4 regions of the Peribacillus sp. TH27 genome follow, and region 1 is predicted to be linked to each of the others. Evidence: riboswitches for the same ligand, from Rfam matches in the RefSeq annotation. Region 1 holds a riboswitch; each other region holds the start of a gene.
The links. Region 1 has a riboswitch for S-adenosylmethionine ahead of JFU24_RS10310 (methionine biosynthesis PLP-dependent protein). Riboswitches for the same ligand answer to the same signal wherever they lie in the genome.
Positions count from the first base shown of each region.

Region 2: linked by a shared signal. The riboswitch ahead of mtnW (2,3-diketo-5-methylthiopentyl-1-phosphate enolase) and the one ahead of JFU24_RS10310 (methionine biosynthesis PLP-dependent protein) in region 1 are both predicted to bind S-adenosylmethionine.
Region 3: linked by a shared signal. The riboswitch ahead of JFU24_RS18640 (methionine ABC transporter ATP-binding protein) and the one ahead of JFU24_RS10310 (methionine biosynthesis PLP-dependent protein) in region 1 are both predicted to bind S-adenosylmethionine.
Region 4: linked by a shared signal. The riboswitch ahead of JFU24_RS21770 (2-hydroxyacid dehydrogenase) and the one ahead of JFU24_RS10310 (methionine biosynthesis PLP-dependent protein) in region 1 are both predicted to bind S-adenosylmethionine.

Region 1 is NZ_JAEKEV010000002.1:1,841,844-1,849,795, forward strand. Features, by position in the region: gene JFU24_RS10290 (PucR family transcriptional regulator) at 1-701, shown strand, start outside; gene JFU24_RS10295 (ABC transporter ATP-binding protein) at 833-1,978, shown strand; gene JFU24_RS10300 (hypothetical protein) at 2,070-2,312, opposite strand; gene fumC (class II fumarate hydratase) at 2,422-3,804, opposite strand; SAM riboswitch class I at 4,170-4,283, shown strand; gene JFU24_RS10310 (methionine biosynthesis PLP-dependent protein) at 4,369-5,481, shown strand; gene metC (cystathionine beta-lyase) at 5,478-6,656, shown strand; gene JFU24_RS10320 (type B 50S ribosomal protein L31) at 6,832-7,080, opposite strand; gene JFU24_RS10325 (ABC transporter ATP-binding protein) at 7,160-7,952, opposite strand, start outside.
Region 2 is NZ_JAEKEV010000002.1:5,370,202-5,378,153, forward strand. Features, by position in the region: gene JFU24_RS27325 (pyridoxal phosphate-dependent aminotransferase) at 693-1,871, shown strand; SAM riboswitch class I at 1,996-2,148, shown strand; gene mtnW (2,3-diketo-5-methylthiopentyl-1-phosphate enolase) at 2,326-3,558, shown strand; gene JFU24_RS27335 (2-hydroxy-3-keto-5-methylthiopentenyl-1-phosphate phosphatase) at 3,565-4,224, shown strand; gene JFU24_RS27340 (methylthioribulose 1-phosphate dehydratase) at 4,221-4,850, shown strand; gene JFU24_RS27345 (cupin domain-containing protein) at 4,875-5,408, shown strand; gene JFU24_RS27350 (CobW family GTP-binding protein) at 5,533-6,462, shown strand; gene JFU24_RS27355 (hypothetical protein) at 6,526-6,693, shown strand; gene JFU24_RS27360 (hypothetical protein) at 6,731-6,976, opposite strand; gene JFU24_RS27365 (hypothetical protein) at 7,089-7,367, shown strand; gene JFU24_RS27370 (YncE family protein) at 7,477-7,952, shown strand, end outside.
Region 3 is NZ_JAEKEV010000002.1:3,603,175-3,611,126, reverse strand. Features, by position in the region: gene JFU24_RS18670 (cysteine desulfurase) at 1-797, opposite strand, end outside; gene sufD (Fe-S cluster assembly protein SufD) at 797-2,098, opposite strand; gene sufC (Fe-S cluster assembly ATPase SufC) at 2,114-2,899, opposite strand; gene JFU24_RS18655 (hypothetical protein) at 3,350-3,553, opposite strand; gene JFU24_RS18650 (MetQ/NlpA family ABC transporter substrate-binding protein) at 3,657-4,490, opposite strand; gene JFU24_RS18645 (methionine ABC transporter permease) at 4,506-5,174, opposite strand; gene JFU24_RS18640 (methionine ABC transporter ATP-binding protein) at 5,167-6,201, opposite strand; SAM riboswitch class I at 6,382-6,494, opposite strand; gene JFU24_RS18635 (O-acetylhomoserine aminocarboxypropyltransferase/cysteine synthase family protein) at 6,612-7,922, opposite strand.
Region 4 is NZ_JAEKEV010000002.1:4,232,780-4,240,731, forward strand. Features, by position in the region: gene JFU24_RS21745 (DUF6773 family protein) at 160-663, shown strand; gene JFU24_RS21750 (helix-turn-helix transcriptional regulator) at 674-880, shown strand; gene JFU24_RS21755 (sigma-G-dependent sporulation-specific acid-soluble spore protein CsgA) at 1,002-1,259, shown strand; gene JFU24_RS21760 (hypothetical protein) at 1,309-1,944, opposite strand; gene JFU24_RS21765 (molybdopterin oxidoreductase family protein) at 2,292-4,340, opposite strand; SAM riboswitch class I at 4,499-4,589, shown strand; gene JFU24_RS21770 (2-hydroxyacid dehydrogenase) at 4,732-5,733, shown strand; gene JFU24_RS21775 (FGGY-family carbohydrate kinase) at 5,752-7,242, shown strand; gene JFU24_RS21780 (MFS transporter) at 7,232-7,952, shown strand, end outside.

The DNA.
Region 1 (7,952 bases):
AAATTAACACGTTTCCTCACACACCATGGAATACTTTTTTATTCGAACCGAATGCATCCTTGCCTTTAACAAGCTGGGAGAATGTCCGGTTTATCCACTTTAATCTGACTCATGCTGATTTTTCGCACTCCCATTTCGAGGATGCCTTCCTCGCATTTGTCCCATCTGATTCAGTCTTGATCTGGGAAAATGAAAAGGCGGGTATTTTAATTGAAACAGACACAGATGAGTCGTTATCAAAAAATGAACTGCTTGCTATTTCAACCACGCTTGAGAGTGATTTTTATGTTAAGACTCGAATGTTTACCGGTCGCTTTCACTCTGTAAACCAAGAACTCCCTTATCACAGAAATCAGGAGAATAAGTGTTTTGACCTGGCACAATTGCATTTGCCAGATTTAAAAGTGACTGATTTGGCCGACATCATTCCTCACTCACTGATAAGTGACCAATCTGCAACGAGTAAAACTTGGTATATCAATGAAATACTCGGTAAAACCATGAATGATACTGAACTAATGAAGACGATTAAAACGTATATTGAGTGCAATTCCAATGCAACCTATGCCGCAAAGCAACTTTATATACATCGAAACAGCCTACAATACCGAATAGATAAATTTACTGAAAAAACTGGACTCGATATTAGAAACTTTCCGCATGCCTTGGCTGCTTACTTAATTCTTTTGCTGAATGATTAACTACTATTTGCAAAGTTAACAAAGGAATTATTATCCTTTTTTGTGCAGTGTGCCTATACTTTTTTCCAATTTGATAGATTAGACTATAGTTATTGGTACAAGTAATTAGGAGTTTAAAAGGAGGAATTTTCATGGCAGAGTTAGTATTAGATCATATATTTAAGGTTTATGATAAAAAAGAAACAGCTGTTAAAGATTTTAACCTTCGTGTGGCCGATAAAGAATTCATTGTTTTCGTGGGACCGTCCGGTTGCGGAAAATCGACGACTTTACGGATGATTGCCGGACTTGAAGACATTTCCCAAGGAGATTTATATATAGACGGCAAGCGGGTCAATGATGTCCCACCGAAAGATCGTGATATTGCGATGGTTTTCCAGAACTACGCCTTATATCCTCATATGTCCGTCTATGACAATATGGCATTTGGATTAAAACTCCGTAAAACGCCAAAAATGGAAATCAAGCAGCGGGTCAATGACGCAGCAAAAATCCTCGGTCTCGAAGACCTTTTAAATAGGAAACCGAAAGCACTTTCAGGTGGACAACGCCAGCGTGTGGCACTCGGTCGTGCAATTGTACGAGACGCAAAAGTTTTTTTAATGGATGAGCCATTATCAAATCTTGACGCCAAACTCAGGGTTCAAATGCGTGCTGAAATCGCAAAACTACATAAACGACTGGACACTACAACAATTTATGTCACTCATGATCAAACAGAAGCAATGACCATGGCCACACGACTTGTTGTTATGAAGGACGGTATCATCCAGCAGGTCGGCGCACCAAAAGACGTGTACGAGAAACCAGTGAATGTCTTCGTGGGTGGCTTTATCGGATCACCAGCTATGAACTTCTTTACCGGAACATTAAAAGAAGGCATCATTAAAATTGGGGAGCAAACGCTTGAAGTACCCGAATTGAAAATGAATACGCTGCGTGATCAAGGCTATATCGGAAAAGAAATTATCCTTGGCATCCGTCCAGAGGATTTCCATAATGAAGGGGCTTACATCAAGGAGTCTCCAAACACTACATTCACGGCTCAAGTCGATGTAGCTGAACTCATGGGTGCCGAAATTATGCTCTACTCGACATTCGCTGGCCAGGACTTCGTCGCGCGCATCGATGCAAAAAACATCATCCAAGCAGGCGATAATATTGAACTTGCTCTCGACATGAATAAAGCCCACTTTTTTGATAAAGGGTCCGAGCAGCGCATTTTTGCTGAAGGAGAATCACAAATGGAGTATGGCTTGAAGTTACTTTCTAATTAAATTTCATATACGCACAAAGACCCGTTCATATGAATGGGTCTTTGTGCGTATATTTCAGCTAAGGTCTTGAACTCTACTATATCTATAAAATCTATTCCTGCACAAGTACCACTTCATCATGTCCACATTTAGAGCAGTTCATGATGTGTGGACATTGACCTTTTTGGAGCGATTGCGGGTATCCATCGTTTTGCTTAAGCGTATCTATATCCATGTATGCACTGTATGAATCAGCATAATCCATGAATTTCCCTTTATCATCAAGATCACTGCCACATTCCGGGCAATTCACATGAATTTTTCTGAGGCCGTTGCAAAGCGGGCATAAAGCCATTGTATTCCCTCCTGTTCTAGAAACTTATATACTCAGTATTTGTTTATTCTATTATTTTAACACCTTAAAACACCCTCCCTAAAAACAGCGGGAGGGTGATCATAGGCAATTATTTATTAACCATGTTAGCAGGATCTACCCATGCTTTAAATTCATCATCAGTCAAGAATTCCAATTTCAACGCTGCTTCTTTTAATGTAGAGTTGTCTTTGAATGCAGTTTTGGCAATTTTAGCTGCTTTTTCATAACCGATATGTGGGTTCAATGCTGTTACTAGCATAAGAGAACGGTCAACATTTTCTTTGATTTTATCTTCATTCGCTGTGATGCCTACTGCACAATTATTGTTGAAAGAGTGAATGCCTTCTGTCAATAATTTAACAGTTTGTAGGAAGTTATAAATGATAACTGGTTTGAATACGTTCAATTCGAAGTTACCTTGGCTTGCTGCAAAGCCGATTGTTGCATCGTTACCAACAATTTGTGTCGCAATCATTGTCAACGCTTCACTTTGTGTAGGATTTACTTTACCTGGCATGATAGAGCTGCCTGGCTCGTTTTCAGGAATAGCGATTTCACCGATTCCGCTTCTTGGGCCGCTTGCCAGCCATCTAACATCGTTCGCAATTTTCATTAAGTCCGCTGCTAATGCTTTTAATGCGCCATGAGCGTAAACAATTTCGTTATGACTTGTTAATGCATGGAACTTATTATCCGATGTTACGAAAGAATGTCCTGTATCCGCCGCTATTTGTTTTGCAGAAAGTCCTGGAAATTCTTTTTTCGTATTGATCCCAGTACCTACAGCTGTACCGCCTAGTGCTAGATTCAATAGTTTTTGACTGCTTTCTTCAATCATCACTAAGTCTTTATCAAGCATCGCTTTCCAACCAGAGATTTCTTGGCCTAAAGTTAGTGGTGTTGCATCTTGAAGATGTGTACGTCCAATTTTCACAAGATCCCAGAATTCTTTTTCTTTTGCTGCAAAAGTATCACGAAGTACTTTAATTGCCGGTACTAATTTTTCAGCAACTTCCATATAGGCTGCAATATGCATAGCCGTTGGGAATGTGTCATTAGAGCTTTGCGCCTTGTTGACATCATCATTTGGGTGAAGGGTTTCGGACTCACCGTTTTCTTTTAACCATTCATTCCCTTTGTTAGCGACCACTTCATTCACATTCATATTACTTTGAGTGCCACTGCCTGTTTGCCAGACCACAAGGGGGAAATGTTCATCAAGTGTACCTTCTAGAATTTCGCCACAAATTTTAACGATGGCATTCTTTTTCACTTCTGAAAGATCACCAAGGTCATAGTTCACTTTAGCTGCCGCTTGCTTTACATATGCAAAAGCACGGACTAATTCAATCGGCATTTTTTCATTACCAATTTTGAAGTTGTTACGGCTTCTCTCGGTTTGTGCTCCCCAATACTTATCAGCAGGAACTTTCACTTCACCCATCGTATCTCGTTCGATTCTGTATTCCATGTGTTCTCCTCCTATGTTTGCACTATCCACCGAAAACCTTATGTATATGAAATGAATAATGACATATTATTAATTCTTCTCTCTATACATTGTACAAACTTTATTATTTTAAAGCAAAGAAACAGAACAAAACCTTCCCTATATTTCAGAAAATCCATTTAATTAAACAAAGTCTTTTAAAGTATCTCAACACCTTATACCATCGCGTTTTCCACAATATTTAGGGGTTTTTCATTGGACCAATCATGTTTTGACAACGCTAGTCCTAATTAACCAATAAAGAATTATCGAGCAATATTTTCCCAGAATGTTCTTGACAGCACTTTATATATATAGTAAATTCAAAAGAAATTGAATAATCTAAACTCTTATCGAGAGAGGTATAGGGAATGGCCCGATGACACCTCAGCAACCTTCATTTGTTTCAAACCAATGAAAAGGTGCTAATTCCACAAGTTTGTGAACTTGGAAGATAAGAAGAATGACTCGTCCATACTTAACCAAGTCTTCTTCTTAAAGAAGACTTTTTTTTATTTTATAAAACACAAAGGAGCAGTGAAAACTATGTATAAAACAGAAACATATCTTGCTCAACTAGGTAATCGCAGTGAAACGGCGACAGGAACAGTCAATCCGCCGGTTTACTTTTCGACAGCTTTCCGCCACGAAGGAATTGGCCAATCAACTGGATTCGATTACACAAGGACAGGTAATCCAACACGTCAACTTTTGGAACAATCCATCGCCAACCTTGAAAGAGGTGACCAAGGATATGCTTGCAGTTCAGGAATGGCGGCCATTTCTACCATACTAGCCTTATTTAAATCAGGTGATGCATGGATAGTCAGCGAAGATCTATATGGTGGTACATATCGTTTGCTAGAACAAGGTTTTAAAAAATGGGGCTTACAGTGTGACTATGTAAACACTTGTTGTTTAGAGGATATCGAAAAAGCTATTACTCCTCAAACAAAAGCCATCTTTATCGAAACTCCCACTAACCCTCTTATGCAGCAAACAGATATTAGCGCTGTTGCCGCACTTGCCAAACAATTTAATTTACTGTTGATTGTTGACAACACTTTTTATACGCCGCTTCTGCAGCAGCCTATCCTGCTTGGAGCCGATATTGTAATCCATAGCGCAACGAAGTATCTCGGTGGTCATAATGATGTTCTTGCTGGACTAATCGTGGCTAAAGGTGCAGAATTATGTGATTCGATTGCCTTCCATCATAATGGAACAGGAGCGGTGTTGAGTCCATTTGATTCATGGCTGTTAATGCGCGGAATGAAAACCCTGGCACTGCGGATGGAACGTCATGAAAAGAACGCCAAAATCCTTGTAGATTATTTATCAGAACATGAATGTGTAACGGACGTCCTGTATCCCGGCAGAGGTGGTATGATTTCTTTCCGGATAATTGACGAAGCAGCGGTCAATCCATTTTTACAATCACTTTCATTAATTTCATTTGCAGAAAGTCTTGGAGGCGTTGAAAGCTTCATCACCTATCCTGCTACACAAACACATGCCGATATCCCTCTTGAAGTTAGAACTGCTAATGGGGTTTGTAATCGACTTCTACGCTTCTCGGTTGGCATCGAAGACAGCGACGATTTAATTCAAGACCTCCAGCAAGCATTTGCACATGTAAAAAGGGAGGCACTACGATGACAAATCATGATTTCAGTTTTGAAACCAAATTACTTCATAACCAGCATAAATTCGATCCGACAACAGGCGGTGTGAGCGTCCCTATTCAGCACGCTTCCACTTTCCATCAAACTGATATCGATACATTCGGCAAGTACGATTACAGCAGGAGCGGAAATCCAACACGGGAAGCACTTGAAGATATCATTGCCGAGCTTGAAGATGGTACTCGCGGCTTTGCCTTTTCTTCAGGTATGGCAGCCATTTCAACAGCATTCCTTCTGCTTTCTGCTGGCGACCATATCGTCATCTCAGAAGATGTGTATGGCGGTACGTTCCGGATGGTTACAAGCGTGTTGACCCGCTTCAACATCGAGCATACTTTCGTTGATATGACGGACCTCGAAAGCGTTAAAGCGGCCGTTCAACCTAATACGAGAGCGATATACATTGAAACACCTTCAAATCCATTGCTTAAGGTGACTGATATTAAAGCCGTTTGTGATATCGCAAAAAAAGTCGGCGCATTGAGTTTTGTCGACAATACATTCTTGACACCAGCTCTGCAAAAACCGCTGAACTTAGGGGCGGATGTTGTCCTTCATAGTGCGACGAAGTTTTTATCCGGACACAGTGATGTCGTAGCTGGGCTTGCTGTCGTAAAAGATCCTGAATTGGCTGAAAGACTCGGTTCCCTTCAAAACTCCTTTGGTGCGGTACTTGGTGTCCAGGATGCCTGGCTTGTTATGAGAGGTCTGAAAACCTTGTCTGTACGAATGGAACACTCTCAAAAAGGAGCAGAAAAAATTGCAGACTACTTAAAACAGCAGCCATTAGTGAAAAAGGTGTATTACCCTGGGCTTACTGATCATCCACAGCATGCAATCCAGGAAGGACAGGCCCTTGGTGCAGGTGCAGTTTTATCATTTGAACTAGAAAGCGAGGAAATTTTCCGCTCATTTGTGAATACTGTCGAACTTCCTGTTTTTGCGGTTAGTCTTGGAGCAGTGGAATCGATATTATCCTACCCGGCAAAAATGTCCCATGCTGCCATGCCTGCTGATGAAAGGGAAAAACGAGGCATCACCAACAGCCTGCTTCGCCTCTCTGTCGGCCTTGAGAATCCAGATGATTTAATTAAAGACTTTGACGCTCGCTCTTGTAAAAAGTGCAAAAGCGCATGCTATTCCAGTTAAATAAAATATATAGAAAAAAAGGGTGCCTAGAGCAACCCTTTTTTCTATTATTAGGATTTTAAATGAGGCATTCACTACGTTATTACTAAAAAAATTATAAACCTTAATTTACCCACGAGTTCTTCCATCTCCCAAAATAAAAATAAAGGCCATCGATTTCTCGATAGCCTTAACATCATTTCTTCATATTATATTTTTCTAAGAAGCGATCCACACGTCCGCCTTTTTCAGCAAATTTCTGCTTGCCGGTATAAAAAGGATGCGTATCTGAACTAATCTCTACTTTTAATAAAGGATAAGTTTGACCGTCTTCCCACTTAATTGTTTCGTTAGATTTTTTCGTAGAGCCTGTAATAAATTTATAACCACTGTTAGTATCCATAAATACTACTTGCTGATAATCAGGATGAATTCCTTGTTTCATTATTATCACCTCTTCGTAAGTATCCCTCATTTTCTGAAAAATTATTCTTAATTTCTCCCTTCATTATTCCACTAGGTTTTTATCCAGCCATTCCCTTATGCGACCCAGCCTGCAGTTCATACATTTGATAGTACTTTCCTTTCAACTCCATTAATTCTTCATGTGTCCCCTGCTCAGAAATCTGTCCTTTATCCAGTACAAGAATTTGATCGGCATTTTTAATCGTGGAAAGCCTATGTGCAATGATAAAGGTCGTTCTTCCTTTCTTTAGTACTTCCATTCCTTCCTGGATAATGGCCTCTGTTTCTGTATCGATGCTTGCAGTGGCTTCATCCAAAATCAAAATCGCCGGATTAAATGCGAGCGCGCGTGCAAAAGAAATTAGCTGCCGCTGTCCTGAAGACAATGTCCCGCCTTTTTCAATAACCGGCTCATCTAGCCCTAGAGGCAGATGCTTCAGCACTTTGTCCCCGCCTACATCTTTTAATGACTTTTCAACCATTTCCCTTGTGATATCTTTATTATTAAGGCTGATATTGGAAGCTATGGTTCCAGTAAATAAATATGGATCCTGAAGGACAATTCCCATATGCTCTCTAAGTGTTTGGTGAGGAATATCTAAAATATCCCTTCCATCAATCTTGATTTGTCCTTCACTACTATCATAGAAACGGAACAACAAATTCATTATTGAACTCTTTCCCGAACCAGTATGACCAACTAAAGCTACTGTCTCACCTTGTTGCGCAGAAAATGAAATGTTTTTTAACACATATTCATTTTCTTTATAGCCGAATGAGACATTTTCGAATTGCACGTTTCCTTTATATCGGGAAATGTTTTCATCACTGACTTCTAATCCCTGCTCATCC
Region 2 (7,952 bases), 3.5 Mb from region 1:
GGAAAATAATATCAACTTTTTAAATAGTTTGTCAATGGGTAATTTAATAATAATCCGCACGACGTTCTTCGAATTCAGTTTTGTTACATGCTTCCGTTACTTTTGAGAGGTCCAGGGTACCTGTTAGGAGTTCTTTCTTCGCCGGCTTCACTTACGATATTCCCCCATGGATCTATAATCAGGGATTGTTCGGCAAATAGTTTAATAAAATCGACCCTGAACGATTTAATGCTAAAATGTAGGGTTGGTTCTCCATGGCACGGCTGACCCTATATCGGTCCCTAATGATCGAGGCTCGGTTTGGGCCACTCGGCGGATACGAATAGAACTTCCGCACCTTGAACGGCATGGACTCACTGACATCCTTGTATACGTATGTTATAACAAATGAATGTAATCGTTTTTTCTGCTTCTTCATCCGCAATCTCATTCAACCTAGTTAAGTCGTATCCAACTGTTCAAAGTTCAGGTAAAATAACTATATCCGGATTAGATTAGACGGCGTTTTCTATCCATTTGTACTGCGAAATGAAAGTTAATATAGGGTTATCCAAAGGCATATCCATTTGGTGGAAGGAGATTTTCCATTTCATTTTTTAAAACCTCTATATGTAAAAAAACACTTTACAAGACTATGATAAACATATATCATTTGTGACTAGAATTTCAAGAAATTTCAGAGAAGGTGTTTAATGATGCAATTCGAAAAATCCAGACAGCTTCAGGAACTACCCAAGCAGTTTTTTGCTTCTCTAGTTGCAAAAGTTAAGGCAATTACAGAGCAAGGTCATGATGTCATTAATTTAGGGCAGGGAAATCCTGACCAGCCGACGCCAGAGCATATTGTGAAAAGTTTGCAGACTGCTGCAGAAAATACAATAAATCATAAATATTCTCCTTTCCGAGGACATCAATACTTAAAAGAAGCTGCGACTGTCTTTTATGAACGTGAATATGGTGTCAAGTTAGATCCTAATAGTGAAGTGGCTATTCTATTTGGTGGAAAGGCAGGACTTGTCGAACTTCCACAATGTTTATTGAATCCCGGGGATACGATTCTGGTACCTGATCCAGGCTATCCTGATTATCTATCTGGTGTAGTTTTAGCCCAAGCAAAAACAGAATTCATGCCTTTGACAGAAGAAAATGATTATCTTCCGCATTATGGAGAAATACATACAGAAACCCTTGAAAGAGCCAAAATGATGTTCTTGAACTATCCGAATAATCCAACTGGAGCATCAGCAACTGAGGGTTTTTTTGAGGAAACCGTCTCGTTTGCGAAAGAACATTCAATTTGTGTGGTTCACGACTTTGCTTATGGAGCGATTGGATTTGATGGAAAAAAACCGATTAGTTTCCTTCAAGCAGAGGGGGCAAAAGATGTAGGTATCGAAATATATACTTTATCTAAAACATATAATATGGCAGGGTGGAGAGTGGGCTTCGCTGTTGGAAATAAAAGTGTCATCGAAGCTCTTGAACTGTTGCAAGATCATCTTTATGTAAGTCTTTTCCCTGCAATTCAAGAAGCAGCGGCAAGTGCGTTACTAGATTCACAAAGTTGCGTAGAAGAATTAGTGAACAAATATGAAGGGCGCAGAAATGTTTTTATTGATGGATTACGTTCCATCGGCTGGGATGTCCAAGCTCCTAAAGCATCTTTCTTTGCATGGCTCAAGATTCCTGAAGGTTTCACGTCCGAGAGTTTTGCTGATTATTTATTAACGCATGCTCACGTAGCTGTTGCTGCTGGAAATGGATTCGGTGAATTTGGAGAAGGATATGTTAGGGTGGGGTTACTTACTTCTGAAGAACGGCTTCAAGAAGCAGTTGAACGGATTCGCGCATTGAATTTATTTGGAGAATAGTGGAAGATTCCAAGTTAGCTACCGTTAAATTGTTGAAAACTTATTGACAAAGTATGGATTACCTGTCAGAATACAAAATAAATTCTTAATCTTTTGATACTTGAAGTTTAAATATATCAGCGTTTTCTTATTTTGAGCAGGTGGAGGGACTAGCCCTATGAAGCCCAGCAACCGACCGTAATTCCATTGCGAAATGGGGCGGAATTCTTCGCCGGATTTTTTTGGAATCCACAAGGCACGGTGCTAATTCTTGCAGCTATAAGCTGGGAGATAAGAAGATGGCTTTTTTAAAGCCTCTTCTTTATGAAGGGGCTTTTATTGTTTTAACATGGATTAACAGTCGAAGATTCCATTCTCCATATATCGAGGTAATAGGAAAATTATGGAAACCGTATTAGCCAGATATTAGAATACTGACTTCAAGACTTTACTAACGTTTAATAGGAGTGATCAGATGAGCGAGATAATCGCTACTTATTTAATTCATGATTTCAATGGCGAACATGAGAAAAAAGCCGAGAGTATTGCCTTAGGTTTGACAGTAGGAACATGGACGGACCTGCCTCATTTGGTCCAGAAGCAGTTGGAGAAACATAAAGGACGTGTTGTTTCCGTCACCCCTCTACCTGAAGCAGAAAGAGCAAACCGTTTTTTCAATCGTAAGGTGTACCGTTCGATGATAAAAATTGCCTACCCGTCGGGAAATTTTTCTAATGATTTACCGGCTATTCTCACGACAGTATTCGGTAAATTGTCATTGGATGGGGAAATCAAACTGATTGACTTGGATTTTGTTGGCGATATACACAAGGCTTTTCCAGGACCTCAATTTGGGATTACAGGTATAAGAGAAAAGATTAACGTATTGGACCGGCCTCTGGTGATGAGTATTTTTAAAGGGGTATTAGGACGGGATCTCTTATTCCATAATGAGCAGCTGAAACAACAAGCATTAGGAGGAGTCGACCTGGTAAAAGATGATGAGATTCTCTTCGATCAGGAGCAGACCCCATTCATTGATAGAATAAGAACGGGCAGACAAATTTTGAAAGAAGTCTATGAAACAACGGGCCATCGAACTTTATATGCTGTCAATCTATCAGGTAAAACTTTTGAATTATTAGAAAAGGCAGAGCGTGCAGCAGAAGCAGGTGCCGATGCCTTATTATTTAACGTTCATACATATGGATTGGATGTACTTCAAGCTTTGCGTGAAAACGATCGTATTAATCTACCGATCATGGCTCACCCTGCATATAGCGGAGCAGTAGCTTCATCGTCATTTTATGGTGTCAGCTACGCGTTATTGCTTGGAAAATTAGTAAGACTATCAGGTGCGGATTTATCTCTATTCCCTTCTCCATATGGAAATGTGGCACTTGAGAAAGAGGAAACATTAGCGATTGCTGAAGCTTTGACGAAAGATGAGCCGTCATGGAAAAAAGCCTTCCCGGTTCCTTCAGCAGGTATTCATCCGGGAATGGTTCCTAATCTAATTAAGGATTTTGGGAAGGACAGCGTAATTAATGCAGGCGGTGGAATCCACGGACATCCCGACGGAGCAAAGGGCGGGGCAAAGGCTTTCCGTTCTGCTGTAGAAGCTGTTCTTACAGGCAAGGCATTATCTGATGCGGCTTATGAAGATGAAGCACTAAGCAAAGCACTTGAGTTATGGGGAGGCTTGTAAGGAATAATGAAACCGATTATTTTTTGTGATTTTGACGGAACAATTACTAACTCAGATAATATCATCGCTATCATGAAAAAATTTGCACCTCCGGGATGGGAAGAGCTAAAAGACGGTGTTCTTCAGCAAAAAATCAGTATATCTACAGGAGTTGGGAAAATGTTTTCCCTGCTTGACAGTAGCCTAAAGGAAGACATTATTCAATATGTGAAGGATACAGCCGGCATTCGCCCAGGGTTCAACGAATTTGTGGATTTTACAAAACAAGCGAACATACCTTTGTATATTGTAAGTGGCGGTATGGACTTTTTTATTGAACCGCTTTTAAATGATATATTGCCTTCAGATTGTGTTTATTGCAACAGAGCTTATTTCAATCAGGAAAAGATCTTAATTGAGTGGCCGCATACTTGTGATAAACAATGTAACAATGATTGTGGTTGCTGTAAGCCATCTATAATGAGGGAAATTACAGAAGCAGATGATTATAAAATTGTTATTGGAGATTCGGTGACTGATTTTGAAGCGGCAAAGCAGGCTGATTTTGTAATCGCCCGTGACATACTGCTTGAGAGGTGCAGAACAGAAGAGATTCCCCATCAAGGATTTGAAACGTTTTATGATGTGATGCACATTTTAAAACAGCAGATGGAGGTAAAAGCATGAAGAACCATACTAAAAAGTGGCAGGAATTAGCGGAAATTAAGGCTGAACTTGCCGAACGGGATTGGTTTATGGGGACGAGTGGGAATTTATCCATTCGCGAGTCTAGAAGCAGTTCCTTTTATATTACGGCAAGCGGTAAGGATAAACGGAAGCAAACGGATGCGGACTTTTTACTAGTGGATTTAAAAGGAATCCCAGTTGAGAAAACAGAGCTGAGGCCATCTGCTGAAACTCTGCTTCATACAGTGATTTACGAGAAAACTAATGCGAACTGTGTACTCCATGTCCATACTGTAGAAAATAATGTGATTTCTGAATTATATGGAGATGAAGGGGAAGTGACTTTCCGTAATCATGAAATTATTAAAGCGACAGGGCGATGGAATGAAGATGCAGAGTTTAGAATTCCAATAATATACAATCACGCTGACATTCCTTTGTTAACTGAAAAGTTCAAGCCACATGTTGAAGAAGACTCAGGAGCGGTGCTTATTCGCAATCACGGAATCACGGTTTGGGGGAAAAGTGGACTCGAAGCAAAAAGAATTCTAGAAGCATGTGAATTTTTGTTTCAATACCAACTGTTGCTCAATCAGCAACAGGCATTTGCAGGTTCGATAAGATAAAAACTCATAGAGGAGGAATAGGTAATGGCTACAATTAGATTCCATGAAACAAATGAGGTTATTGAAAACAGTGAACAGGTAAAAGATTTTTTAGAAACACAAGGTGTTATATACGAACAATGGGATATATCGAAATTACCGTCCCATCTGGTAGAAAAATATGATCTAACGGATGACGATAAAGATGAAATCCTTGTAACGTTCAAATCAGAGATTGCAGAGATTTCTGAAAGACGCGGATATAAAGCACATGATATCATCACACTATCCGATGCAAACCCAAACTTGGATCAAATGCTTGAAAACTTTAAGCAGGAACATCATCATGAAGATGATGAAGTACGTTTTATAGCAGGTGGAACCAGTATCTTTGCTATTGAAGGCAGTGAACAAAAATGGTTTGATGTACGACTGAATCCTGGAGATTTAATCAGCGTACCAGAATCGACGCGTCATTACTTCACGTTAGCAGAAGATAGAAAAACTGTAGCTGTCCGTATCTTCGTAACAGCAGCAGGTTGGGTTCCAATTTACGAAAAAGACGAAGTTCAAGCATAAATCAATTGAGAAAAACCAGCTATCGGGCTGGTTTTTTTATATGGCCTTCGCGGGTGCTTTAGAAGGGCAAGTATGATAAAATTTAACGGAATTAAATTTAGCTGGATTATAGGAGCAGATACGAATGAAAACAACCGAAGTGTACATATTAGGTGGTTTTCTCGGTAGCGGGAAAACAACGCTTCTTCGAAATATATTAAAGCAGGAAAGTGTAGTGGGTAGAAAAGTGGCCGTGCTATTAAATGAGCTCGGCAGTGTTTCAGTGGACAGCGGTTTGATTGGTGATGATGTACCTCTGAAGGAGCTGTTTGACGGTTGTATCTGTTGTACAATTCAGGATAAGCTCGAAGTTCAGCTGCATGAATTGTTGACGGAAAATGATTTAGACGCCGTTTATATTGAAACAACAGGTGCTGCGCATCCAGTTGAAGTGCTGGATGGTATTATGTCACCGCTATTCGCGAAAAAACTGGAATATAAAGGGATTATAACAGTTGTTGACTTGTTGAGGTGGCGCGACCGAGATGAGCTTTCTCCACAGCTACGCCAGTTGCTTGCTGAGCAAATCCATCATGCGGATTTCATTTTATTAAATAAAGCGGATCTAGTAAGCGAAATGGAGGCAGCCCAACTTATTTATTCCATTCAAGGTCTGAATCCTGAAGCTGTATGTTTATTGACAGAGTATGCAGCTGTCTCCTTGATATCTTTGCAACAGATGCAAAGGAAACAGCAGCATAAAGTCCATCAAAAACTGGATGTCCAGAGCCATTTGCATTTAACGGCCGTTGTTCATACATTTGAAGGGGCAGTGGTACAAACCGACTTTGAAGATTGGCTTAGGGCACTTCCAGAAACGGTCTATCGAATGAAAGGATACATTTCCTTCACACATTCACAATACCCTCATTTATTTCAATACTCATACGGAATGCCAATGTATATGAATGAAATGATAAAAATGCCACTAAATATCGTTATTATCGGTGAGAAATTGGATAAAGAAATGATGATTAGTCAGTTAAAAGCTTTGGAAGCAAAAGCACCACATTAAACGATTACTGCCGATGAAAGAGGGGAAAAGAAAGTTAACTTTCTTTTCAAGGAGGCGGTATTTGTGCCCTGGAATAAAAACGATTACCCTGATTCAATGAATAATCTTGATAAAGATGTCCGAGAAAAAGCAATTGAGATTGCGAATGCCTTACTTAATGAAGGCTATAAGGATGGAAAAGCTATTCCAATTGCCATTGACCGGGCCAAAATGGCTGTCAAAAAAGATTGAAAAATGGTCAGACCCCATTAAACGGGTCTGACCATTTTTATTGCTGCAACCCACCAAAGGCTGCAAATGTTTTCTCATCTTCAATTAACCCGCATGCTGCACATTGCACACGAACTTCAGGACCATTATAAGCTAGATGGAATGGCTGAAGAGAATCGTTCGAGTATTGTTCAACAATCTCACCGGATTGCGGATCCTTTTTAACAGGTGTTGGTATTTGCTGAATGAGATTGAAGCGAGATTTATTTGTCCGGCAATTCGGACAGCGGTATACTTGAGACATTATACTCACTCCTTTTTTGAATTTTTAAAAGTGTAATCGTATTATAAAGGTAGTCTTTACGAAAATGATTCTTAATATGTATAAATTAGTAATGGATGGAAGGGATAATTTTATGAAAGAAACGGTCATGAATGAAGCATTATTGGAAGCATATATAAGTATCTGGAATAATCGGAAGATAACAAATGGGGAAGGGGGAAAAGTGTTATCAGAACTTATCCGACGTGAACTTTTAGATGAAAACACCCATCCTCGTGCCCGAAAACCAATACTTGAAAAGTTTTACCTCAGCATTAAACGGGTGATGGAATCTTCGCTTTCTGATGAGAAAAAGAACGCAATCGTTATGGCCTATGTTACGGAACTCGAAAGGCTCTCATCCTCGAAGTAAATATCACAAGTGAATGTTAGTTAATATTCTTTTTTGTTTCATACTTTTTTCACAACTCATTGTTAAAATTTAAAAAAAATAGATATTTTATGAATAAGGAGCCTAAAATATGAAGTGGGGTGTTGCGCTTTTGTTTGCCGTCATACTACTTAGTGGGTGTAATAGAAGTGATACATATACAAAAATAAACAAAGATAAATCTTTTTTGGCGACAGTCAATATTAAGGATACGTCCCTTACATTCATAGATAAAAACTATCAACCTTTTGCCAATTGGGATATTTCAGAACCATTTACCGGAGCATTGCTCCTAGCAGATAAAGATACTATACTTCTTTATGGAAAAGAGATGGAGAAAATCCAGGTGTTTTCATTATCAGCCGGAAAACTGATAGACAGCTGGGAAATAGGGAAAGGGATTGTCAATATGCTGTTGCTTCATGACGGAAAAAGCATCGTGGCAGTCAATCAGTCGAATCATTCCATCTATTTTTTAAATGATAAAGGTGAGGAGCAGGATATAGTCAAGGTTGGGAAAAGCCCATTGACCGTTCTTCAAGGAGAGAAAGCGAATCGCTTGTATGT
Region 3 (7,952 bases), 1.8 Mb from region 1:
TCTTTCCATGTAGACTCATACAAACCTACAAAATCAATCATCTCTCCGCCAAATTCAATCGGCTCCATTTTTTCAAGAAGTTCTTTTTTACCATATAATACGCCGATACCTGTTGGACCGACCATTTTATGACCTGAGAAGGCAAAGAAATCACAATCCAAATCACGAACATCCACTTTTAGATGCGGCGTGCTTTGTGCCCCATCCACAACCATGACAGCATGGTGTTCATGGGCAATTTTTGCGATTTCCTTCACAGGGTTGATAACACCAAGCACATTGGAAACCTGCATAATGGAAACGATTTTCGTTGCATCTGTAATTGTAGCCCTCACATCATCAAGGGAAATCGTTCCATCCTCTTGAAGCGGAATATATTTCAGTACAGCACCTTTTTCTTTAGCCAACTGCTGCCACGGAATAATATTACTGTGATGCTCCATGTAAGAGATAACAATTTCGTCGCCCTCTTTTACATTTGCTCCACCGTAACTTCTTGCTACAGTATTTAAAGAAGTTGTGGTTCCTCTTGTAAAAATGATTTCTTCTGTAGAAGAAGCATTAATGAATTTACGCACCTTTTCACGTGCACCTTCATACGCATCCGTAGCTTTTGTTCCAAGTGTATGCACCCCGCGGTGAACATTCGAGTTGTATCCGCGGTAATATTGCTCAATCGCTTCAATCACTGCAGCCGGTTTTTGAGAGGTTGCAGCACTATCTAAATAAACTAATGGCTGACCATTGACTTCTTGATCTAATATCGGAAAAAGCTTACGAATTTCGTATGGGTTCATTACTGTACTTTCCTTTCAATGACCGCTACTAATTGTTTTTTAACTCCTTCAATTGGAAGCTGGTTAACAACAGGGGCCAAGAATCCGTGAATGACAAGTCTTTCTGCTTCTTTTTTAGTAATACCACGACTCATTAAATAATAAAGTTGAAGCGGGTCAACACGTCCGACAGAAGCGGCATGCCCAGCCGTTACATCATCTTCATCAATTAAAAGGATTGGATTGGCGTCTCCGCGTGCTTTTTCACTTAACATCAGTACGCGTGACTCTTGTTCAGCATTGGCCTTTGTAGCACCATACTCAATTTTCCCAATTCCATTAAAAATGGAGGATGCGCCGTCTTTCATAACACCGTGCTTAAGGATATAGCCCTCAGAGCGTTTGCCATAATGAATAATGGCTGTCGTAAAGTTTTGTTTTTGTTCCCCGCGGCCGACTACAACGGTTTTAGTATCACCGTGAGAGCCATCGCCCATTAGATATGTTGTGTTATCTGAAATCGTATTTCCATCGTTCATTAGGCCAAGTGCCCACTCAATACGAGCGTCACGTGCTGCAACTCCACGGCGGTTAACATATGTCGTAAAACCTTTCGAAAGGGTATCAACAGCTCCATATTCCACTTTGGCATTCGCATTTGCAAATACTTCAGTTACGATATTAGCAATACCTTCGTTAGACTCAACGCTTGAGAAGTAGTTCTCTACATATGTTACAGAGCTATTATCTTCTGCCACGATTAAAACGTGGTTGAAAAGTGTAGTTTCAGGGTTATCCAACAAAAATACTGCTTGAATTGGATCTTTGATCTCTACATTTTTTGGAACATAAAGGAATGCACCACCGTTAACTAATGCAGCATGTAATGCTGTTAAACGGTGCTCATCTATTTTAACTCCGTCCTTCATGAAATATTTTTGTACGAGCTCAGCATGGTCACGAGCCGCTGTAAAAATATCAGTGAAAATAACGCCTTGTTCTTTTATTTTTGCTGACAAATTAATATGTGCCGGCGTATTATTGCGTTGAATGTATAAGTTTTCATTTCCTTCAATGATGGATTTAATTTCTTCCGGAAGCTCATCTAAAGAGGCAAAAGTTTCACTTTCAACTGTATGAGTCTTGAAAGAAGTAAAATTCCATTTATCGATTTTTGTTTTATCCGGCTTTGGCATTGGGAGCTTTTCTAATTCAGAAAACGCTTGAATTCGAAGCTCAGATAGCCAAGCTGGCTCATTATTTTTAGTTGAATAAGAGCTTATGTCCTCTTGTTCAAACGGTAATTTCGTTTCTGTAGTCATTGCAAATCCTCCTACTTACGCTTCTTCGCCAACAGTTTCGTCTTCAATGCCCAATTCTTGTTTGATCCAATCATAACCTTCTGCTTCTAAACGTGCAGCTAGTTCAGGCCCGCCTGATTTTACAACACGGCCTTGCATCATTACATGTACGTAATCAGGAGTGATGTAATTTAATAGACGTTGGTAGTGAGTGATGATTAAACATCCAAAGTCTTCTCCGCGCATTTCGTTGATTCCTTTTGAAACGACTTTAAGAGCATCGATATCTAGCCCAGAGTCAATTTCATCTAAAATAGCGATTTTTGGCTGAATCATCATTAATTGAAGAATCTCGTTACGTTTTTTCTCTCCACCGGAGAATCCTTCATTTAAATAACGTTGCGCCATATCTTCATCCATTTCAAGGAATGCCATTTTTTCGTCCATTTTACGGATGAATTTCATCAATGAAATTTCATCGCCTTCTTCACGACGTGCATTGATAGAAGAACGTAAGAAGTCAGCATTTGTAACACCACTGATTTCGCTTGGATATTGCATAGCAAGGAAAAGACCAACACGAGCGCGCTCGTCAACTTCCATTTCCAATACGTCTTCACCATCGAATGTGATGCTGCCGCTTGTTACTTCATATTTAGGGTGACCCATAATTGCTGAAGATAAAGTGGATTTACCAGTTCCATTTGGTCCCATGATTGCATGGATTTCTCCGCCTTTTACTTCAAGGTTAACCCCTTTTAAAATCTCTTTACCCTCAATTGATACGTGAAGATCTTTAACCGTTAATGTAGAAGCTGACATAATAATACCTCCGTGAACTAATTCCTATTTTATTACCAGAAAGTAAAAACTACTTTCTTTACTATTTATTTTTCATAAAAGCATTCTCACTTTATTCTCATTCCAATTTTATAACAAATCCAATTTGGAATCAACTAATATAGATAGGGGTTTCCACTTCTTTCATGATGAAAACCTGTCCTATTGTTACAAACCCTACTGTTATAGGCTATTTACAGCAAATAGAGCCTTATTTTAGCTTTTCTTATTTAAAACTTATTATTCAACAAACCTTCGTTCTTATTAATATATGTCTAAAAAATATTAATTGTAAGGTACGTATTACCTTTGTTAAAGAAAAAAAGGTCTGTTAGGTGTTATGTAAGTTAATCTAATAAGGAAACCCTTATTTTCTAGACCACTTATCATTTTACCTCTACAGACCGATCTTTTAAAGACTCTTTTATATGGTTAACCGTGAATTTTACGTTGTAGGTCAAGGACCATTTTGTTGCACTTTTCATGTTCCTTATCTCGTTCTTTCTCAACCTCGATACGGAGGTCTAAATTTCTGCTGTACTCATTATAGCCAATCCCATGTGATAACTGCATCGCTTTTTCCATTTCGCTTGTTACATTTAAATCTAAAGTATTGATAGTGAACCATCCTTTCAAATTTGTGAATCACTTTATTACTCTATTAACTCTATACCCTGTGTTTTCATCTTTAAACATAAAAAAACGACCTGAAGATTTCCAGGTCGTTCCTTACCATAAATTATTTAGTTGGTACGACTGCACCTTTGTATTCCTTTAGAATAAAATCTTGAATTTCTTTAGAATGTAATACTTCTACTAGCGTTTTGATTTCTTCTTTATTTTCATCACCTTTGTTAACAGCAATAACGTTCACATATGGTGATTCAGAGTCTTCAATAGCAATTGAATCTTTAAGCGGATTCAATCCAGCGTCAATCGCATAGTTAGAATTGATTAGAACGGCATCCCCTTCGCCACTCTCATAAATTTTCGGAAGTAAAGCTGCTTCATAATTCGCATCAAATTTAAGTTTTTTCTTATTTTCAACAATGTCTTTTGTTGTAGCTGTCGTTTTATCGATGCCTTCTTTTAATGTAATCAGGCCATTTTTTTCTAATAGAGATAACGCACGTCCGTGGTCAGCAACAGAGCTGCTCATAATAATTGTTGCGCCTTCTGGAAGTTTATCAATGCTTTTATATTTTTGTGAATATAGAGCAATCGGCTCGATATGAATTCCACCAGCATTAACGAAGTCATATCCATTTTCTTTAATTTGCCCCTCTAAATATGGAATGTGTTGAAAGTAGTTAGCATCCAATTCTTTATCGTTTAAAGCCTTATTCGGTAAAACATAATCTTGGAACCGTTTAATTTCCAACTCAATTCCTTTTTCTTCAAGAAGAGGTTTAGCTTTTTCAAGAATCTCAGCATGCGGAACATTGGATGCACCTACAACTAATTTTTTCGTCTCCTTTTCTGTATCGCTGCCACTGTTGTCCTTATCGGTTCCACAAGCAGCAAGAGCAATCGATAAAACAAGTAATAATGCAAATCCTAAAAACTTTTTCATCCTATTCATCTCCCTTTATCTTTTGTCTAATTTAGATGTAATCACATCTCCAATAATTTGAATAATGAAGACGATAATTAGTATAACAATCGTCGCTACAAGTGTAACGTCATTGTGAGTCCTTTGATAGCCGTCTAGATAGGCCAGATTACCAAGCCCGCCTGCACCGATAACCCCTGCCATTGCGGTATATCCAACCAATGCAATCGATGTTACCGTAATCCCTGAAATTAATGCTGGCATCGATTCTGGAAGAAGTACCTTCCAAATGATCGTGCTCGTTTTCGCTCCCATTGATTTAGCCGCTTCAATTACACCTTTATCGATTTCACGGAGGCCGATTTCAACCATACGTGCATAAAATGGTGCCGCCCCGATAATAAGGGCTGGTAAAGCAGCATCCTCACCGATCATAGAACCGACAAGCAATTTTGTGAAAGGTATGAGCAACACAATTAAAATAAGGAATGGAATGGAACGGAAAATATTAACGATAGCACTCATGGTCGTGTTAATTACCCGATTTTCCCACAAGTTACCTTTCCCTGTTAAAAACAGGACTAGCCCTAATAGTATGCCTATAAAAAAGGTTGCTAGTACTGAGATACTGGTCATATAAAGTGTTTCTTTTGTTGCTTCAATAATGTCTTCCCAATATACATTCGGTAATAATTCTTCAAGCATGAGTAATCACCTCCACGCCTACATGCTGTGCTTTAATGAATTCGATTGCGCGGAGCATTTCATCCTCATTGCCATCAAGGTGGATAAATAACGTTCCATATGAACCACTTCTAGTTTGAGATATTTTTCCTTGAACGATATTGACATCCAACTCAAAGTTACGTACCAGCCTAGTAATTAACGGACTCTCTGCATGATCTCCTACGAACGTCAATTGAATTACTTTTCCTGCTGGATAGCGTTCCAGCAAGTGTTCCATTGTTTCTTTTGTTTCTTCAGGCTCTGTTACCTGTTGAACGAAACGCTTCGTCATTTGTTCTTTCGGATTCTTGAAGACTTCCAGGACAGGTCCTTGTTCAACTACTTGACCACTTTCCATTACTGCAACGCGGTGACAAATTTTACGGATGACGTGCATTTCATGTGTAATCAAAACAATCGTTAGACCAAGACGCTTATTGATGTCCACAAGCAATTCAAGTATTGAATCGGTTGTCTGCGGGTCTAAAGCAGACGTCGCTTCATCGCACAGTAGCACTTTAGGATTGTTAGCAAGAGCCCTAGCAATCCCGACCCTTTGTTTTTGCCCTCCGCTTAATTGCGAAGGATATGCCTTTTCTCTTCCTTCAAGCCCAACTAACTTAATTAATTCATTCACACGCTTGATACGCTCATTTTTCGAAACCCCTGCAATTTCTAGAGGAAACGATATATTCTCCTGAACGGTTCTAGACCATAATAAATTAAAATGTTGAAAGATCATGCTGATTTCTTGTCGAGCTTTACGTAGCTTAGCACCTTTGATTTTGGAAATTTCTTTATCAGCCACCACAACGGATCCTTCTGTTGGTGTTTCCAATCCATTAAGCATCCTGATCAAAGTACTTTTCCCTGCTCCGCTGTAGCCAATAATACCGAAAATCTCGCCTTTATTTATTTCAACATTAACATTATTTACAGCCTTAATCGTGTCACTGCTTCCTTTTCCTGTTCGGAATAGCTTACTAACTTTTGTCAATGTAATCATTAATACTCACCTCTTTTATCCAATAAAACCTATGAACTTAGTTGATTTATCTTCATTATCAGCCTGTAAATATGATTTAAAACCGTTTTTCAATATTGCTATACATGTAAAGGTTTTCCCAAACTAAATAGAAAAAACCTTTCTGCATGAGCAGAAAGGCAGGTGAAAAAGCAGGCCTTTCTCTCATCTTCCAAAGCGATTAAACTTTGTGTGAATTGGCACCTTTCCAAGGAAATTTCCTTGTCGGTTGCCGGGTTTCATCGGGCACATCCCTCCACCTCTCTTGATAAGAGCTAATATATAGAATATTTGTACATCATTAAGTTCTTTAGTATGGAGAAATTTTATCATAGATAAAAAAGGAGCGCAATGTATAATATTTCTAGGAAAGAATGAACAGGTCTTTTTTATTAAACAGTTTTAGAAGTTAAGGAGACAATATTCGTCGCTTTTTCAATTGCCTGCTCTAAATCTTCTATTAAATCCTCTACGTTTTCAATACCAATCGATATGCGCACTTGATCAGCACTTACACCCGCTTTTGCTAAACCTACATCATTTAATTGTTGATGGGTCGTACTAGCAGGGTGGATAATTAAACTTTTAGCATCCCCTACGTTGGCTACATGCGACCATAACTCTACCGAATTGATAAGTTTTGCTCCAGCTTCGCGTCCACCTTGAATTCCAAAAGTCACAACAGATCCTGCTCCCTTAGGCAAATATTTATCCGCCAGCGCTTTATCAGGGTGACTTCCATTACTAGGGTGCGAAACCCAGTTCACAGCAGGATGATTTTCCAAATATTGAATAACAGACTTAGTATTCGAAAGATGCTCTTTCATTCTCACATGCAACGTTTCTAGCCCCAGCGTAAACTGGAACGCGCTTTGAGCACTTAACGTCGGCCCTAAATCACGAAGTAATTGCACACGAGCTTTTGTGATAAAGGCAGCAGGGCCGACTGCTTCAGAGTATACAATCCCATCGTAGCTTGGATCCGGTTCCGTAAAGCCAGGGTAGTTTGGTGAGTTCCAGTCGAATTTGCCCCCATCCACGATGATGCCTCCTAAGGTGGTTCCATTTCCCAAGAGCCATTTTGTAGCAGAGTGGATGACAATATCCGCTCCAAAATCAATTGGCCGGCAAAGGTATGGGGTAGCAAAGGTATTATCGATAATGAGTGGTATGCCCGCATTGTGAGCAATGTCCGCTACAGCCTCAATATCAAGAATCCTTAGACTTGGATTTCCAATTGTTTCCGCAAATATAGCCTTCGTTCTAGGCGTGATGGCTTTTTTGAAATTTTCAGGGTCATCAGGAGAGACGAACTTCACTTTTATCCCATATTTAGGAAGAGTATTTTCAAAAAGATTATACGTACCGCCATATAATGTAGAAGCGGACACTATTTCATCTCCTGCACCAGCAATATTTAGGATTGACAGTGTAATGGCAGCCATCCCACTTGCGGTTGCCAGTCCGCCGATACCACCTTCCAACAAGGCCATTCTTTCTTCGAAAACACTGACCGTAGGATTATGAAGTCGTGTATAAATATAGCCATTTTCCTTTAAGCCAAATAAATTTGCTGCATGGTCAGTATCTTTGAACAAGTATGCATTGCTTTGATAAATAGGCACTGCACGTGCACCCGTTTCATCTACTTGCAGACCCCCGTGAACACTCAATGTTTCGAAACGCAACTTTTTCTCTGCCATAAGATTTCTCCCCTTTTTCTATGGATTTAG
Region 4 (7,952 bases), 2.4 Mb from region 1:
AAATCCCCAAAACTCACGAGTAAACCCCTAAAAGGGACCCATTCATAAGTATGGGTCCCTTTTTTTTATACACTTTGCAATTTATATAGTATTAAATGTAATATATATGTTTCAAAGTGTTAAATAAATCATATAATGGAAGTGAATGGAGGATGATTAATGATGAAAGTATTTAAAAAAATCACGGATGAACGAATCGAGAATGTAAGAAATAAAATTTATAAAGAAATGTATCATGTCATTATGGCCATTTGTCTATTGAGCGTACTTTTCAAAATATATAAATATGGTGTAGACAGCGGGGAATTATATCTGGAATTGGTGATCCTTTCGGCATCAGGGGTGTATTATTTAGCTCGTTCCATTTTCTTAGGCGTATTCTGGGATGAAGTAGAAATGCATGACCGTACGAGTAAAACACCGATGAGCAAGAAGACCATTTTTGGTACGGTTGGTTTAGCTCTCATCATCGCTACGATCATGGGGGTGAATAGTGCTGTATCCTATGCGGATGGCAGTTCACAAGGCCTGTGGTATTTTGTATTGGTATGGTGTGTTTCGGTTATGATCTATTTGCCGATTTTACTTCTGTTTTTTGGTGGTATATACTTGCTAGCGAAGAAAATTGGAATGAAAAATAGCGAAGATAATAAGAAATTGTAGGTGCGTTCCTTTGAAAAATATAAAACTGAAGCTTGCAAGAGTGGAAAAGGATTTGTCACAAGATGAGCTAGCCAAGATTGTCGGTGTTTCCAGACAAACGATAGGATTGATTGAATCCGGAAAGTATAATCCCTCATTAAGTTTGTGCATTGGTATTTGTATAGCATTATCACGTACGTTAAATGATTTGTTTTGGGATGAAGAAATAAAAGATTAATCATTGATTTGGATACCCCTTTTTCATTACGAGGCCAAAAACCAAGGGATTTCTCATCACAAAATGGGGGAAGGTATAAAGGCAGTTTGTTAGCTTTCACCTAATAGTTGAGAGGGATGGTATGATGGATCGTACGATTGGTTACTTACGTGAGATATTGTCTAACTATACGGATCAATATCCTGAAGCGCTGGAAATTTATAATAAAATCAAGGATGGACACTTTCATTCTGAAGAAGAACTTATCGATAAGCTTACCGGAAAAGAAGCAAGACTCCTTAATCGAATTCTGCCTCAGGAAATTGAGCATGCAAAGGAAGCTAGTGATACAGAACGGGTCACTCAATTATCGGAGGTATACGAACTTATTCTTGTTTAATAAAACCTTGTCCATGATCAACATGGACAAGGTTTTTAGGTTTTTTTTATTAATCCATTTCGCTGAGGGAATCCATATGGCTTGCTATCATAGCGATGATCGTGCTAGCTTCTTCCTTACTGAATATAAAGTTTGTTTCATCTTTTATCAGATCATCATCTGCTGTACGAATGCGGTTAATCCGTTTTAGCACTCCATCACCAGTTTCCTGAACAACTCCGAATTGATAGGTGACCTCCACTTCATTTTCTTGAATATAGGCTGTCACTTCAGGTGTTTCCCATTCCACTTCGATTTCGTACATCTCAGTCTCTTCGATTAGTTCATTTTCATCGTATTCATCATCGAGATCATAATCATATTCGATGCCATCCCCTTCTAAATAGTTATGGAAGCTTTCATGAACAGCATCAACGATATCTTCAATATCAGATAAGATCACCTTGCTAACCTGGCCTAAATCCGGATCAAAGGATTCCATATAAAATTCTTCATTATGCGGATCGAAAAACAGAGTGGAAAAATAATCCCTCTCATTGTCATCCAACTCTGTATAAAATTCGATACGTGGATGTTTAGCTCCTCGCTCCACGATCAAACTGCCATTTCGATCGTATTTTTCACAAATTGATTTAAGATGATCCTGCAATTCCCCGCTTACTCTGTCGAACCATTCTAAAGACATCCAACATCCACATCCTTTCATGAATATTATTTCCCAGAAAAAGTGAACCTGTCGTTCCATTTAAAGCCAGATGCATTTTGCCTCGTCGTTAGGTTAGGGTTTCTTAAGGTTGAAGCTTAATTCTAAAACTTTTTTGTTTGCGAGCTATTAGAAACAATTATTTATTCAATTCACTTCAAACTATAGTTTATTGTTGAGGATTCTTATACATTAGAAAGTCCCCCAACCATAAATGGAAAGGGGACTATTTTATGTTAAAAGGAGTATTTTGAGTAAAAAAGGTTCAAGCTATTTTTTATTAATTAGTCATAAAAAAATTTTAAGAAGGGAAAATAAGATATAAAAAATTAAACATCCTTATTCATTCTTTCTACATTCACACTCCCTGAAAAGAATGTAGCTCCGCCGCCCATATCGGCAATACGATCTGGAGTCAAGGCATTAACGAGTTGTTTTTTACCAGGCATGTCTGACCAGAGACCTTGACTGACTACGACGCCTGGAAGGACCTGTTCGCCTACAGAAACCACTAGCTCGCATTCTCCACGATCATTCCAGATACGGACAGTTGTACCATCTTCTATTCCTCGATTATCTGCATCCTTTTGATTCATAAATATTTTAGGTGCTTTTTCAAGTGTGATGTGTTTGTCATTATTGGAAAAGGTAGAGTTTAAAAAGTTATGGTTCGGTCCAGGTATGAATTGGAGAGGGTAATCCTGCTCTTCTACTAATGGAATATACGTAGGAAGGGCTGGGTATCCATCTTCTTCCATCACTTTGGAATATAATTCGATTTTCCCACTAGGTGTTTGTAAATTCTTTAACAAATCGGTCAAATTACTTGCTTTGATGTAGCGCTCATTTTTTAGTTTCTCATAGGTTATATCCGATAAATAAGGATTGGATAAATCGTTTAGAGCTTGTTTCATTAATTCTTCATCGTCATCCTTAAGAGTTTGTTCGTCAAATTCCATGGCTTTTGCAAGTAGCCTGAATACCGCTGTGTTCGATTTACTTTCTCCATAGGGTGCGATGATAGGCTCATGTAAGTGGATATAATTATGCCAGTATGATGTATAAAAATCTGTATTTTCAAAGGCAGATGTAGATGGTAATACAATGTCTGCAAACTTCGCTGTCTCCGTTATAAACAAGTCATGGACGACAGTGAATAAATCTTCCCGGGCTAGACCCTCTCTTACTCTATTTGCCTCTGGTGCAACAAGAGCCGGGTTAGTTCCATAGACATACAATGAGCGAATGGGGTTGTCCGGTTCAAGCAATGCTTTCCCTATTTGATTCATATTAATTGTACGTGTTTTAGTTTTTTTGAGATCAGGACGTTGTAAAGCTGCGGTATTAAAGGAGAGAAATCCTGAATTGGATTTAACTGCACCTCCGCCTTTTACTAGCCACTGTCCTGTTAAAGCAGGTAAACAGGCAATCGTCCGAGTGCTCATCCCGCCATTATCATGATGCTGAAGACCATTTCCAATCCGAATCATTGAAGGGGAAATCGCCCCATACATCCTAGCTAATTTGTATATGTCTTCTACGGGAACGCCTGTTATGTCAGAAACCATGTGTGGCTGATATTGCTCAAGATGATCTTCTAGCTCTTCATAGCCAATCGTATATTCCTCTAAAAACGATCGATCCACTAGCTTTTCTTTATAGAGTATATGCATGATTCCTAATGCTAGTGCACCATCAGTCCCTGGGAGAATGGGAATGAACCAATCGGCCATTCGTCCGGTTTGATTTTTATGAACGTCAATAACAATGACTTTAGCTCCTGATTTTTTTGCTTTTTGTGCGATTGTTACTTGATGCATATTTGTACTTACAGCATTGATTCCCCAAAAGATGAATAACTTAGTTTCGGTCATCTCTTCTGGGTCTGTACCGTAGCTCCCCCCCATTGTGTAGCGGTAGCCTGTTGAGCCAGCAACTGAACAGATGGTCCGGTCAAGTTGACTTGATCCGAGGCGGTTAAAAAAACGGCGATCCATTCCTTCTGCAGCGAGTTTCCCCATATTCCCATAGAAACTGTAAGGAAGAATGGTTTGTGCCCCTTCCTCTGAAATAAGATTTTTCCAATGATTTGTGATCGTATCGATCGCTTCTTCCCAACTAATAATGGCGAAATTCCCCTCACCTTTTTTTCCCACGCGTTTTAAAGGTGTCTTAATTCTCTTGCTATCATAAATCCGTTCACCCATATTCCGAACCTTGTTGCAAATATTCCCTTTCGTCACTGGATGATTTGGGTCACCACTAATTTTCTTGATTTTTCCATCCTCTTTGTGTACAAGTAAACCACATTGGTCTGGGCAATCAAGAGAACAGACAGAAAGGACTACACCATTTTCTATATCTTTATATGATTGCATGTCAGTATCCTTTCATGAAAAAAATGATTCATAGATTATATCATACGGAGAGAATATTTAGAAAGTTCAAATAAATATTGACTTCCGTTTTGGAATTCATTATATTTGGTATATTCTATTAATTGAAAAAATAGTTAAACCAATATAATATTGTAAAATTTCTATCAAGAGAGGTGGAGGGACTGGCCCTTTGAAGCCTCGGCAACATTATTGTGCCAATTCCAGCAAGCGAAGCTTGAAAGATAGAAAGAGTGGCCTTTTATTTTATTGTTGTGAGAACGATATTATGAAGTAATTATCTCTTTCCGTCTTAGCGGGAAGAGATTTTTTTATTTTTAAGAAGTGAGTTATTGACATGTAAAGTCGTTACACAAAGGAGAGAGATGTAAAAATGAACATTCTAGTAACAGCACCATATAACGAAGAAGGCATCAAGGAATTAAATGAGTTATTTGGAAAGGCTACCCATCAACCTTGGAAGGAAAATGGAAGGGCCTATAACGAAGTAGAGTTGATCTCTTTATTAAAAGAGTCTAAGGCGGAGGGGTTAATTACTGAGTTAGATCAAGTAACAGAAAAAGTATTCGCTGAAGTACCTGAATTGAGATTTGTGGGTGTGTGTCGTGGCATGCCTTCTAATGTTGATGTGGAAGCTGCAACAAAAAGGGGACTTCCCGTCTTTTTCACTCCAGCACGTAATGCTCAGGCTGTTGCAGAATTATTTGTCGGTAATCTCCTTACATTTTTAAGGCATACCATTCCTTCCAATCAATGGTTGAAGGAGGAAAAATGGAATGAAGACTATCTCCAAGCCTATTTAAAGTTTAAAGGAAATGAAATTTCTGGGAAAACAATTGGAATGGTGGGGTTTGGGGCCGTGGGCCAGCGAATTGCAGCGGTTCTTGAAAGTTTTCAATGTTCGATAAAATACTATGACCCTTATGTAGAGAGTGATAATCCTAATCATGTTCGGGCTTCTTTAGAAGACGTTTTTTCGACAAGTGATGTGGTATCCATACACCTCCCTAGAACAGAGGAAACGATCGGGATGATTAATGAACACTTTTTGGGACTGATGAAAGAAGAGGCAATCTTTGTAAATATGTCAAGGGCTGTCGTGGTTGAAAGAGATGCGCTTGTACAAGTATTAAAAGCACAAAAGATTAGGGGGGCGATATTAGATGTGTTTTATCAAGAGCCGCCTGAACAAAGTGACTATGAATTAATTAAATTGCCCAATGTATTAGCTACCCCTCATCTTGCCGGCGCAAGTTATGAGGTTGAGGATCATCACGTCTCAATAATGAACCAAGCGTTAACAAAGTGGACAACACAACATACTCTTCAGATTCCAACTCTATATAACAGAAAAAATCTAGAAGTTAAGTCATAAGAAAGAAGAGTGAAAAAAATGGCTATAAAAGAAGGTTATTTAGTATTTGATATCGGTACTGGAAATGCAAGAGTGGCTATCGTTGAGACAACAGGTGAAGTCGTCTCTATTGAGAGAGAGGATATACAATATGAAATTGAACCTCTTTATCCTGATAGTCGATACTTTTCACCTGAATTACTTTGGAAACAGCTTATTCAATTAGCAAAAAAGGCGATGGCTAAAGCTCAGCACATTTCAATCAAGGCAATAACGTCCACTAGTCAACGGCAAGGAATTGTTTTGCAGGATCAGGATGGGCACTCGTTTATCGGGTTACCTAATATTGATAATAGAGGCCGCGAATGGGAAAAGGAGTTTTCAAATCAACCTTTTATTTATGAAAGGGCAGGTCGATTACCATCTGCATTGTTTTCAGCTTTAAAGCTGGTCGCCCTGCAAAAGAGGCAGCCGCAATTATGGGATAAAATTAAATACTTTACAAGCATCAGTGAGTGGGTTGCCTATAAATTAAGTGACGTGCTTGTCTATGAGCCATCACAAGCGACCGAAACACTGCTATATGATGTTCAGAAACAAGAATGGTCAGAGGAGTTGTGTGAACAATTCGGGATATCGGTAGACTTGTTACCCGAATTAAAATCGTCTGGTTCGATCCTTGGTGAAATTACACCGAATATGGCTCAGATGCTGGGATTGGACGAAAAGGTTTTAATCGTAGTAGGAGGCGGTGATACACAGCTGGCTATCGCAAGCACGTTTGCCGAAAAAGGTGATGTCATCATCGTATCTGGAACGACCACCCCTATTTGCCATATTACTGATGAATATAGTGTGGATTCTAAACGAAGAGCATGGACAAATGCCCATACGAATAAAAATCAATGGCTGTTAGAAACAAACCCAGGAATAACTGGGCTTAATTATCAGAAATTAAAAAATATTTTCTACCCAAATGAGAGTTATCAACTAATGGAAGAGGAAATGAGTAAGCTTACGACGATTGATTGTGTATCAACGTTAGGCATGTATCTGACAGATGAGAAAAATGCGACGAAAAAAGGTGGCTTCATTTTTAATACACCATTAGAAGAAAACTTAACCCGTGCTCATTTTGTAGCTTCAGCTCTATGGGAAATTGCTTGTACAGTCAAATGGCATTTCGACAAATTATGCGAAGTGATTCCTTACGATTTGCCATATGTATGGGCTTGTGGAGGTGGTTTTCAAAGTGAAACGTTAACGAAATTTGTAGCTAATCTCCTTCAAAAAGAAGTGCGCATTCATCAAGGGTTCAATCAGGCATCCGTTGTCGGATCTGCCGTTATCTGCAATAAGACATTAGGGGTAAACAGTGTATTATCAGGCGATATCAAAGCGATTACAAATGAGGCTAGTTACGATGAATGGAAGTATGAGGAGTGGAAACAAGCTCAACAGTTCTTTTTCAAAGACCAATATAGCTTAAATCCAAATAAGATAGAAAAGAGAGATATATATGTTAGATAGAATTGGAATACCTAAAAGTTTAAGCTGGGGTTTTTTAGGTGTTATGCTCTTTATGATGGGAGACGGACTTGAAGCTGGCTGGTTAAGCCCTTTCTTAGTTGACAATGGATTGACTGTTCAGCAGTCAGCGGCTATTTTTACTGTATACGGAATTTCTATAGCTCTTTCTTCTTGGTTTTCAGGTGTTTGTTTAGATGTTTTTGGACCAAAGAAGTCTATGTCTATGGGATTATTGTTTTATGTTATTGGGACTGCAGGATTTATCACTTTTGGTTTTGAAAGTATGAATTATCCTGTTATGCTTATCACCTATTTTATTAAAGGTTTCGGCTATCCTTTATTTGCTTACTCTTTTTTAACATGGGTCATTTATCGATCACCTAAAAATAAATTAAGTACAGCTGTCGGTTGGTTTTGGGTAGCTTATTGTGCTGGAATGATGGTACTTGGCTCTTGGTATTCAAGCTACGCTATTCAATACCTAGGTTATGTCAACACATTATGGACCTCTATTTTCTGGGTATGCCTAGGTACGATTTTTGCTATAGTCATCAACAAAGACAAATTTGAAAAGAAACAGATATCTAGCAAAAAAGAAGCAGTGAATGAGCTCTTAAAGGGCATCACCATCTTGAAAACAAATCCAAGAGTTGCTGCTGGTGGTGTTGTAAGAATTATTAATAGTGTAGGATCATATGGATTTCCGGTTT